Regions from separate parts of the Micromonospora sp. L5 genome, predicted to be linked through region 1. Evidence: riboswitches for the same ligand, from Rfam matches in the RefSeq annotation. Region 1 holds a riboswitch; the other holds the start of a gene.

The links. A riboswitch is a leader RNA that binds a small molecule or an ion and turns the genes downstream of it on or off. The one in region 1 is predicted to bind glycine.
Region 2: it holds a riboswitch for glycine, as region 1 does, so the genes downstream of both, gcvP (aminomethyl-transferring glycine dehydrogenase) here and gcvT (glycine cleavage system aminomethyltransferase GcvT) in region 1, are expected to answer to the same signal.

Annotation. Positions count from the first base shown of each region.
Region 1 covers NC_014815.1:4,639,691-4,644,527, forward strand. The annotation lists gene ML5_RS21735 (collagenase) at 1-1,947, shown strand, start outside; gene ML5_RS21740 (LysR family transcriptional regulator) at 2,056-3,018, shown strand; glycine riboswitch at 3,124-3,213, shown strand; gene gcvT (glycine cleavage system aminomethyltransferase GcvT) at 3,352-4,479, shown strand; gene gcvH (glycine cleavage system protein GcvH) at 4,512-4,837, shown strand, end outside.
Region 2 covers NC_014815.1:5,599,973-5,604,809, forward strand. The annotation lists gene ML5_RS25790 (globin domain-containing protein) at 1-614, shown strand, start outside; gene ML5_RS25795 (DivIVA domain-containing protein) at 611-1,291, shown strand; gene ML5_RS25800 (NAD(P)H-binding protein) at 1,341-1,997, opposite strand; gene ML5_RS25805 (NAD-dependent protein deacetylase) at 2,086-2,928, shown strand; glycine riboswitch at 2,986-3,076, shown strand; gene gcvP (aminomethyl-transferring glycine dehydrogenase) at 3,150-4,837, shown strand, end outside.

The DNA of each region.
Region 1 (4,837 bases):
CAGACCGCGATCCGCTCAGCGCTCGACGCCTTCTTCGCGAACCCACGCGCCTGGGACGTGACCGACGCCAACGGTGAGACCCTGGCGGAGGCGGTGACGCTCATCGACAGCGCACAGGAGAACGCCCGATACCTGTTCGTGGTGAACCGGCTCCTGACCGGCTTCAACTCGTCGTACACCTCGTCCTGGTACATGCTCAACGCGGTCAACAACGTCTACACGGTGCTGTTCCGAGGCCACCAGGTGCCCGCGTTCGTCTCCGCCGTGCAGGCCGACCGCACCGTGCTCGACAACCTGTACAACTTCGCGAACACCCACGCTGGTCTTCTCGGCACCGACAACGGCTACCTCACGTCGAACGCGGGCCGGGAACTCGGACGATTCCTGCAGCACGCCCCGCTCAAGCCCATCGTGCGGCCGATGGCGTCGGCGCTTCTCTCGCGAAGCAACATGACCGGCCCGACCGCGCCGCTCTGGGTCGGCGTCGCGGAGATGACCCAGGCATACGACGTCGCCAACTGCTCCTACTACACCACCTGCAACCTCTCCGCCCAGCTGACCAGCTCTGTCCTGACCATCAACTACACATGCAGCCCGTCGATCAAGATCGTCGCGCAGGACATGACCTCGGCTGAACTGAGCCAGTCCTGCACCAGCCTGAAGGGCCAGGACGCCTACTTCCACAGCCTGGTCGCAGACAGCGGGCCGGTGGCAGGCGATGTCAACACCGACATCGAGGTTGTCGTCTTCAACTCGAGCACCGACTACCAGACCTACGCGGGCGCCATCTACGGCATCGATACGAACAACGGTGGCATGTACCTGGAGGGCAACCCGTCGGACCCCAACAACCAGGCAAGGTTCATCGCCTACGAAGCCGAGTGGGTCCGGCCGGCCTTCCAGATCTGGAACCTCAACCACGAGTACACCCACTACCTCGATGGCCGGTTCAACATGTACGGCGACTTCAGCGCCAACATCACCACACCTACCATCTGGTGGATCGAAGGCTTCGCCGAGTACGTCTCCTACTCCTACCGGAACGTCACCTACACCAGTGCCCAGAGCCAGGCGGGCAACCACACCTATGCGCTGCGCACGCTGTTCGACACCACCTACAACAACGACCAGACGCGCATCTACAACTGGGGCTATCTGGCCGTGCGGTACATGATGCAGTCCCATCGGCCGGACATGACGACAGTGCTCGGATACTACCGATCGGGGGCATTCAACGCCGCCCGCACGTACCTCACCAGCACCATCGGCTCACGCTACGACGCCGACTTCGACGCCTGGCTGACGCGCTGCGCGGCAGGGGATTGCGGCGGGAGCACCACGCCGCCCCCGACCAACCAGCCGCCGTCCGCCTCGTTCACCGTGGCGACCAGTGGGCTCACCGCCACCTTCACCGACCGGTCCTCGGACGCCGACGGCAGCATCGCCTCCCGGCAGTGGGCCTTCGGGGACGGGAGCACCTCGTCGGCCGTCAACCCCAGCAAGACCTACGCTGCGGCCGGCACCTACACCGTCTCGCTGGCGGTCACCGACAACCAGGGGGCGACCGCGAGATCGTCCCAGACGATCTCGGTCACGACGGGTGGCGGCACCACCGTGCCGGAATGCAGCGGCACTGACACGCGTACCCTCGACCGCAACTGCCAGCGCAGTGGACGCTCCGCGACCGCGGGCAACTACGACTACCTGTACATCTACCTGCCCGCCGGCGTCAGCACCCTCACCATTGCCGTGGCCGGCGGCACGGGCAACTGCGATCTCTACTACAGTCCGTCGAGCTGGGCCACCACCAGCAACGCCACCCGCTCCTCCGCCGGGGCCGGCAACACCGAGTCGCTGGCCATCCCCAGCCCGGCCGCCGGCTACCACTACATCAGCCTCTACGGGAAGACCGCCTGCTCTGGCACCACGGTGAGCACGCGCTACTGAACCACATGTGATGGGTATGAGTGCGCCGCCCGGCGGGAGTTGCCGGGCGGCGCGCCCGCCTGGCCTGTGGCCGCCGCGCCGCCTGCGGCCGCGTGCATAATCTCGGTCATGGGCATCGATGTGCGCCACCTGCGGGCGATCAGTGCCATCGCCGAGGCCGGAAGCGTGACCGGCGCCGCCGCCCGCCTGGGCCTGTCACAGCCCGCGCTGACGGCCCAGGTGCATCGGATCGAGAAGACGGTCGGTGGGCCGCTGTTCGTCCGAAGCCGTACCGGTATGCAACCGACCGAACTCGGCAAGCAGGTGCTCCAGCGCGCCCGCGTCGTGCTGGCCGAGGTCGACGCGCTCGTCGAGGACTTCGGCGACCGGCACCCCATTCCAGGTTTGCTCCGACTCGGCACCGTCCACATCGCCTGCGCGGGCAGCCTCGTACGCCACGTCGCGGAAGCGTTCCCGGATCCGGAGATCGCGCTGCAGATAGAGCCGTCCTCGCGACTGTTGGTGGAGGCGCTCACCCGAGGCCAGTTGGATGCCGCGTTGCTGGGCATCCTTGAGGGCTTCGAGCTGCCGATCGGTCCCACGCTCACCAGCCGGCCACTGATCCCCCGTTACCCGATCTTCGTCGCCATGTCCGCCTCCCACCCGCAGTCCCACCACGAGCAGGTGCGGCTGGCCGACCTGAGAAACGAATCGTGGGTGTGTCCGCCGGGGCCGGACGACGGCTCACTCGCCTCGCTGCGACGGGCCTGCCGCGCCGCAGGTTTCGAGCCGAAGATCCGGTACGAAGCGCCGAGTGGCGCCGCGCACCCACTGGTGGCCGCCGGAGACGGTGTCCGGCTGGTCGACCCGACCTGGGCCCCGGCCGCCGGGACTCGGGTGCTGCCGCTGCGCGGGGAGCCGCAGTTGCTGGCCAGGCTGATGGTCGTCTGGCGGCGCGATGCGCTGACCTCTGCACAGAGCAGCGCTTTGTTCCAGGCCATCACCCGGGCCTACCTGGATCACGTCAACGACAACGCTGCCTTCGCCCGATGGTGGCGGGCCAATCCCCACGCCCATCCCGCAGCGTCGTAGCGATCCGACGGCGATATATAGGCATCAGCTATGGGCAGGATGATGTTGACGCGGTATGTGCCGTCACCTAACCTGCGAATGGCCCACAACTACATAGACACCATTCGAACCTGCACGGGAGAGACTCCGTTCATTCGGAGCGCCGAAGGAGCAAACTCCCAAGAAACTCTCAGGCCCCATTACCGTGCAGGCGAGGTGACTCTGGAAAGCAGACGACCGTCGTCTCACCCACGGTGCAAGCCGCTGACGCAGCGGTGAAGCTCTCAGGTCAATGACAGAGCGGGAGGCAACCGACCGTTCGACGCCGCGTGCGTCGGGACGAGGAGCGCCCCCGTGTACCAGGACCCTGCGGCTCTGCTCCGCTCACCTCTGCATGCATCACATATAGAACACGGAGCTCGATTCACCGACTTCAGCGGCTGGCGGATGCCCCTTCGCTACGGAAGCGAGCTCGCTGAGCACCGCGCCGTACGCGAACAGGCCGGCCTCTTCGACCTCAGCCACATGGGGCAGCTCGAGGTATCGGGGCCGGAGGCCCCGACAGCACTGAACTACGCTCTGGTCGGGCACCTGTCTGCCGTACCGATCGGTGGCGCGCGCTACACCATGCTCTGCGACGCCGCCGGCGGGGTGCTGGACGACCTCGTTGCCTATCGCCTCGCATCGAACCGGTACCTGCTGGTCGTCAACGCCATCAACACACGCGTCGTACATGCGGCCATCAGGACCCGTTGTGCGGACTACGCGGCCTGGGCCGCCGACCGCACGAACGAGCGGGCGATCATCGCGGTGCAGGGGCCGCGCGCCGCCCCCATCGTGGAAGCCCTGACCGGTACGGGACTCACCCGGCTCCGCTACTACACCGCAGCGCTACTGGACATCGACGGTCGTCCAGCCGTCGTCGCTCGTACCGGCTACACCGGCGAAGACGGCTTCGAACTGCTCGTACACGCCGAAGACGCGGTGCGCACGTGGGAAGCAGCGCTTGTGGCCGGTCGGCGTCACGGCTTGACGCCCACAGGGCTGGCGTGCCGCGACACCCTCCGCATCGAGGCTGGAATGCCGTTGTACGGCGCAGAGATCGGCCGTGACGTCACCCCGTTCGATGCCGGGCTGGGGCGGGTGGTGTCCTTCGTCAAACCAGGCGACTTCGTCGGACGAGCCGCGCTGGCCGAGGCCCACAAGAGCGGCGTTACCCGTCGGCTCGTCGGCCTCGTCGCGTCCGGGCAGAGAATTCCCCGAGCGGGCCAGCAGGTGGTGACGCTGACCGACGACGGCCATGGTGCTGATCCGGTCGGCCTCATCACAAGCGGCACCCCTTCACCCACATTCAAACGGCCGATCGCGATGGCCAGCATCCGTGCTGGCACCAGCGACAGCATCCGGCTGGCCGTGCAGATCAGGGGGGCCACCGAGCCGGTCGAGATCGTCCCTCTTCCGTTCTACCGTCGTCCGCGGTGATCCGCGGCCATTCCTTGCGAGGGTTCAGCGTCATGAACGTACCGGAACACCTGAAGTACAGCCTCAACCACGAGTGGGTCAACGACTCGGTTCAGCCGGCCGAAGTAGGCATCACCGCGTTCGCCGCCGAAGCGCTGGGTGATGTCATCTATGTGCAACTGCCCGAGCCGGGGAGCCACCTGACTGCCGGTGACGTGTGTGGAGAGGTCGAGTCCACGAAGTCGGTCGCGGAGCTGTATCTCCCGGTCAGCGGAGAGGTCGTCGCCGTCAACGAGGCGGTCATCGCCAATCCGGGCCTGATCGGCGCCGATCCGTACGGCAAAGGCTGGCTCCTGCGGGTCCGGCTGGCGCAGATGCC
Region 2 (4,837 bases), 960 kb from region 1:
GGTACTACTCGCCGGCGAACGCGCCGCGTCCGGACGGCACGGTGGAGCTGCACGTGCGGGCCGCGCCGGGTGGTGTGGTGTCGTCGCGTCTGGTGTACGGGTGCGCGGCCGGTGACCAGATCCACCTGGCGTCGCCGGTGGGCGACCGGTTGACGTTGTGGCAGGCCGGGTCGTCGGATCTGCTGCTGCTGGCCGGTGGGACCGGCTGGGCGCCGGTGAAGGCGCTGGTGGAGCAGGTCGCGGCGGAGGGTTCGGGCCGGCGGGTGGACCTGTACGTGGGTGCCCGTTCGCGGACGGAGTTCTACGACAGCGAGGCGATCGACAAGCTGGCGGCGACGCATCCGTGGCTGCGGGTGTCGTACGTGGCCGGTGCGGATCCGGCCCGGCCGGGCGAGTCGGTGCGCATCGCCGACCGGGTGCTGGCCGACGGGGACTGGCGGTCGCGGCACGTGTACGTGTGCGGCTCGGACGAGATGGTGGGTCATTCGGTGGCGGCGTTGACCGGTGCCGGGTTCCAGCCGGGCCAGGTGCACCACGAGGGTTACGGCAAGCACTGGTACGGCCCGGCGTGGCGGACGATGACGGGGGCTGACGAGTCGGAGGTGAGCCGGTGAGCGCGGGTCCGATCAGCAGTTACGACGCGCAGCAGGTGTCCGGTCCGGTGCAGGTGCGGTTGACCTCGGACCGGGTGCGGCGGTGGGAGTTCGGGTCGGCGGCGTTCACGCGGCGCGGCTACGACCAGACCGATGTGGACCGGTTCCGGTTGCAGGTGGCCGACGAGCTGGATCTGCTGGCGGCGCAGGTGGCGAACCTGCGGGCGGAGAACGAGCGGCTCAACGACCATCTGGAGCTGCACCGGCACGGGGTGATCCCGAGCACGGAGGCGGCGGTGGCGCCGGCGGCGAAGGAGGTCAACCTGTTGTCGGCGGCGCAGCGGGAGGCCGAGCAGATCATCGCGCAGGCCCACGACTATGCCCGCCGGGTCGCCGAGTACGCCCGTACCCAGTACGAGAGTTACATGCGGGCGGCGGCGGAGGAGGCGAAGCGGGAGGCCGAGCGGGCGGTGACGGAGTACCGCAGTACCGCCGGGAGCGGCTTCGACGACTCGGTGGCGACGCGTGAGGCGCTGCGGATCTTCGGCGAGATGATGATCTCGCACATGCAGGCGGCGGCCCGGCACCTCGACGACGGCAGTGAGCAGTTGTCGCGCACGATGGAGCGGATCGCCCGGGAGTTGCCGCAGGGCGGCGGGGGCACGCCGCAGCCGGCGTTGTCGCGGCACCAGCGTTGAGCGGCGTCCCGGCCCGTGTTCACGGCGGGCCGGGACGCGCCGGCGGGTGTCAGGCGGCGACGGCTGCGATCGCGTCGGCGATGGGGGTGTCTCCGCCGACGAGTTCCAGGGTGTGCCCGGCGGTGGCCGGGGCGTACAGCAGGGCGAGCAGCACCCGGGCCACGTCGGCGCGGCTGATCGCGCCGGCTTCGACGTGCCGGGCCAGGGTGATGCGGCCTGCGGGTTCGTCGTCGGTGAGGCGGCCGGGCCGCAGCACCGTCACGTCGAGGTCCCGCGCGGCGACGTCGTCCTCGGCGGCTTTCTTGGCCCGCAGGTACGCCGCCCACACGTCGTCGGTGCCCTCGGCGGGGGCGGCGTCCACGCCCATGGAGGAGACCAGCAGGTAGCGGCGTACCCCGGCTCGTACGGCGGCGTCGGCGAGCAGCACGGCGGCGCCGCGGTCGACGGTGTCCTTGCGGGCGGCGCCGCTGCCGGGTCCGGCGCCGGCGGCGAACACGACCGCGTCGGCGCCGGCCAGGTGGGCGGCGAGGGTGTCGACGTCGGTGTGTTCCAGGTCACACACGACCGGTTCGGCGCCGGCGGCGCGCAGCGCGGCGGCGTGGTCGGGGTTGCGGATCAGTCCGAGCGCGGTGTCTCCGCGTCCGGCCAGTTCCCGCTCCAGCAGTTTGGCGATCTTTCCGTGCCCTCCGGCGATGACGACGCGCATGGGCTCAACCTAGCCCGCCTGGCCGCACCCCGCCGCGCGACCGCCGTACGGGTGGGAGGTGCGGGGTCCGGCGAGGGAGCATGGACGGGTGAGTGAGGCGTTCGAGGAGTTGACGCGGCTGGTGGCCGCCGGTGACGTGGTGGTGCTCAGCGGCGCGGGCCTGTCCACCGAGTCGGGCATCCCGGACTACCGGGGGCCCAGTGGCGCGGCGCGCCGGCACACCCCGATGACGTACCAGGAGTTCACCCGGGATCCGCTGGCCCGGCGGCGGTACTGGGCGCGCAGCCACCTGGGCTGGCAGACCATCGCCCGGGCGGCGCCCAACGACGGGCACCGGGCGGTGGCCCGGCTGCAGGACGCCGGGCTGCTCGGCGGGATCATCACCCAGAACGTCGACGGGCTGCACACCGCCGCCGGCGCCACCGGCGTGATCGAGCTGCACGGCCGCCTCGACGAGGTGACGTGCCTGGACTGCGGCAACGCCACCGGCCGCGACGAGCTGCACCGGCGGCTGTCCGAGGCGAACCCGGGCTTCGACGCGCGGGTGGCGCGCGTCAACCCCGACGGCGACGTGGACCTGCCCGACGAGGCGGTGACCGGGTTCCGCACCGTCGACTGCGGGGTCTGCGGCACCGGCATGCTGAAACCGGACGTGGTGTTCTTCGGCGAGACGGTTCCCGCGCCCCGCGTCGCGGACTGTTTCGCGCTCGTCGAGCGGGCCCGGGCGCTGCTGGTGCTCGGGTCGTCGTTGACGGTGATGTCGGGGCGGCGGTTCGTGCTGCGGGCGGCCCGCCACGGCATCCCGGTGGCGATCGTCAACCAGGGCGTCACCCGCGGCGACGGGTACGCGGCGCTGCGCCTGGACGCGCCGCTGGGCGCCACGCTGTGCGCGCTGGCCGACCGGGTGGCGGCGGCGCCGGCGCCGGTGTGATCAACCCCCGGGACATGAGCCGGAAACACGCCCGCTGGTAGCGTGGGAAGTGCCGGTACCACCCACGTGGGAGAGACCGTCGATCCGACGGCGCCGAAGGGGCAGATTCTCCCCGGAACCTCTCAGGCAAAAGGACCACGTGGGCAGGCGCTGTGGAGCGCGTCAGCGCGACTCAGGGGGAGGCCGACCCGTCGACCTCGCCCCACCAAGGAGCGCAGCGCATGACCGCAGAGCAGTTCGCCGACCGGCACATCGGCCCCGGCCGCGACGACGAACGCCGGATGCTGGACACCGTCGGTTACGGCTCCGTCGACGAGCTGATGGACGCCGCGATCCCCGAGGTGATCCGCTGGCACGGCACCCTGGACCTGCCCGCCCCGGCCAGTGAGCGGGAGGCTGTCGCCGAGCTGCGCGCCCTCGCGTCGCGCAACACCGTCGCCGTGTCCATGATCGGCCTGGGTTACCACGGCACGCACACCCCGGCGGTGATCCGCCGCAACGTGCTGGAGAACCCCGCCTGGTACACCGCGTACACGCCGTACCAGCCGGAGATCAGCCAGGGCCGGCTGGAGGCGCTGCTGAACTTCCAGACCATGGTCACCGACCTGACCGCCCTGGCCACCGCGAACGCGTCGATGCTCGACGAGGGCACCGCCGCGGCCGAGGCGATGACGCTCGCCCGCCGCGCGTCCAAGAGCAAGAGCCCGGTGTACGTGGTCGACGCCGACGCGTTGCCGCAGACCGTCGCGGTGATCGCCAGCCGCGCCGAGCCGCTCGGCATCGAGGTGCGCGTGGTCGACGTCGAGCGTGACGGGCTGCCGGCGGAGTTCTTCGGCCTGCACCTGCAGTACCCGGGCGCCTCCGGTGCGGTCCGCGACCACCGGGCGCTGGTCGACGCGGCGCACGGCGTGGGCGCGCTGGTGACGGTCGCCGCGGATCTGCTGGCGTTGACGCTGCTGCGCCCGCCGGGCGAGATCGGCGCCGACATCGCCGCCGGCACCACCCAGCGGTTCGGCGTACCGATGGGCTTCGGTGGGCCGCACGCCGGTTACCTGGCGGTGCGTTCGGGCCTGGAGCGGATGCTGCCCGGCCGCCTCGTCGGGGTGTCCCGCGACGCCGACGGCAATCCGGCGTACCGGCTGGCGTTGCAGACCCGTGAGCAGCACATCCGCCGGGAGAAGGCGACCAGCAACATCTGCACCGCCCAGGTGCTCCTCGCGGTGATGGCCGGCATGTACGCCGTCTATCACGGCCCGGACGGGCTGCGCGCCATCGCCCGGCGTACCCACGAGGCGGCGGCGCGGCTCGCGGCCGGGCTGCGCGCCGGGGGCGTCCAGGTCGCGGACGTCGCGTTCTTCGACACTGTCACCGCGACCGTGCCGGGCCGGGCCGCCGAGGTGGTCGCCGCCGCCGCGGCGCGCAACGTGAACCTGCGGCTGGTCGACGCCGACCGGGTCGGCGTCTCCTGCGACGAGACCACCACGCCCGCGCACCTTCAGGCGGTGTGGGAGGCGTTCGGCGTCGACGGGTTCGACGGCGACACCGACGCGGCCCTGCCCGACGGGCTGGCCCGCACGTCGGACTTCCTCACCCACCCGGTGTTCCACAGCCACCACTCGGAGACGGCGATGCTGCGCTACCTGCGCCGCCTGGCCGACTTCGACTACGCGCTGGACCGCGGCATGATCCCGCTGGGGTCGTGCACGATGAAGCTCAACGCCACCACCCAGATGGAACCGATCACCTGGCCGGAGTTCGCGCACCTGCACCCGTTCGCGCCGGACGAGCAGACCGCCGGATACCGGGAGCTGATCGCGCAGCTGGAGGGCTGGCTGGCCGAGGTGACCGGCTACGACGCGGTCAGCGTGCAACCGAACGCCGGGTCGCAGGGTGAGCTGGCCGGGCTGCT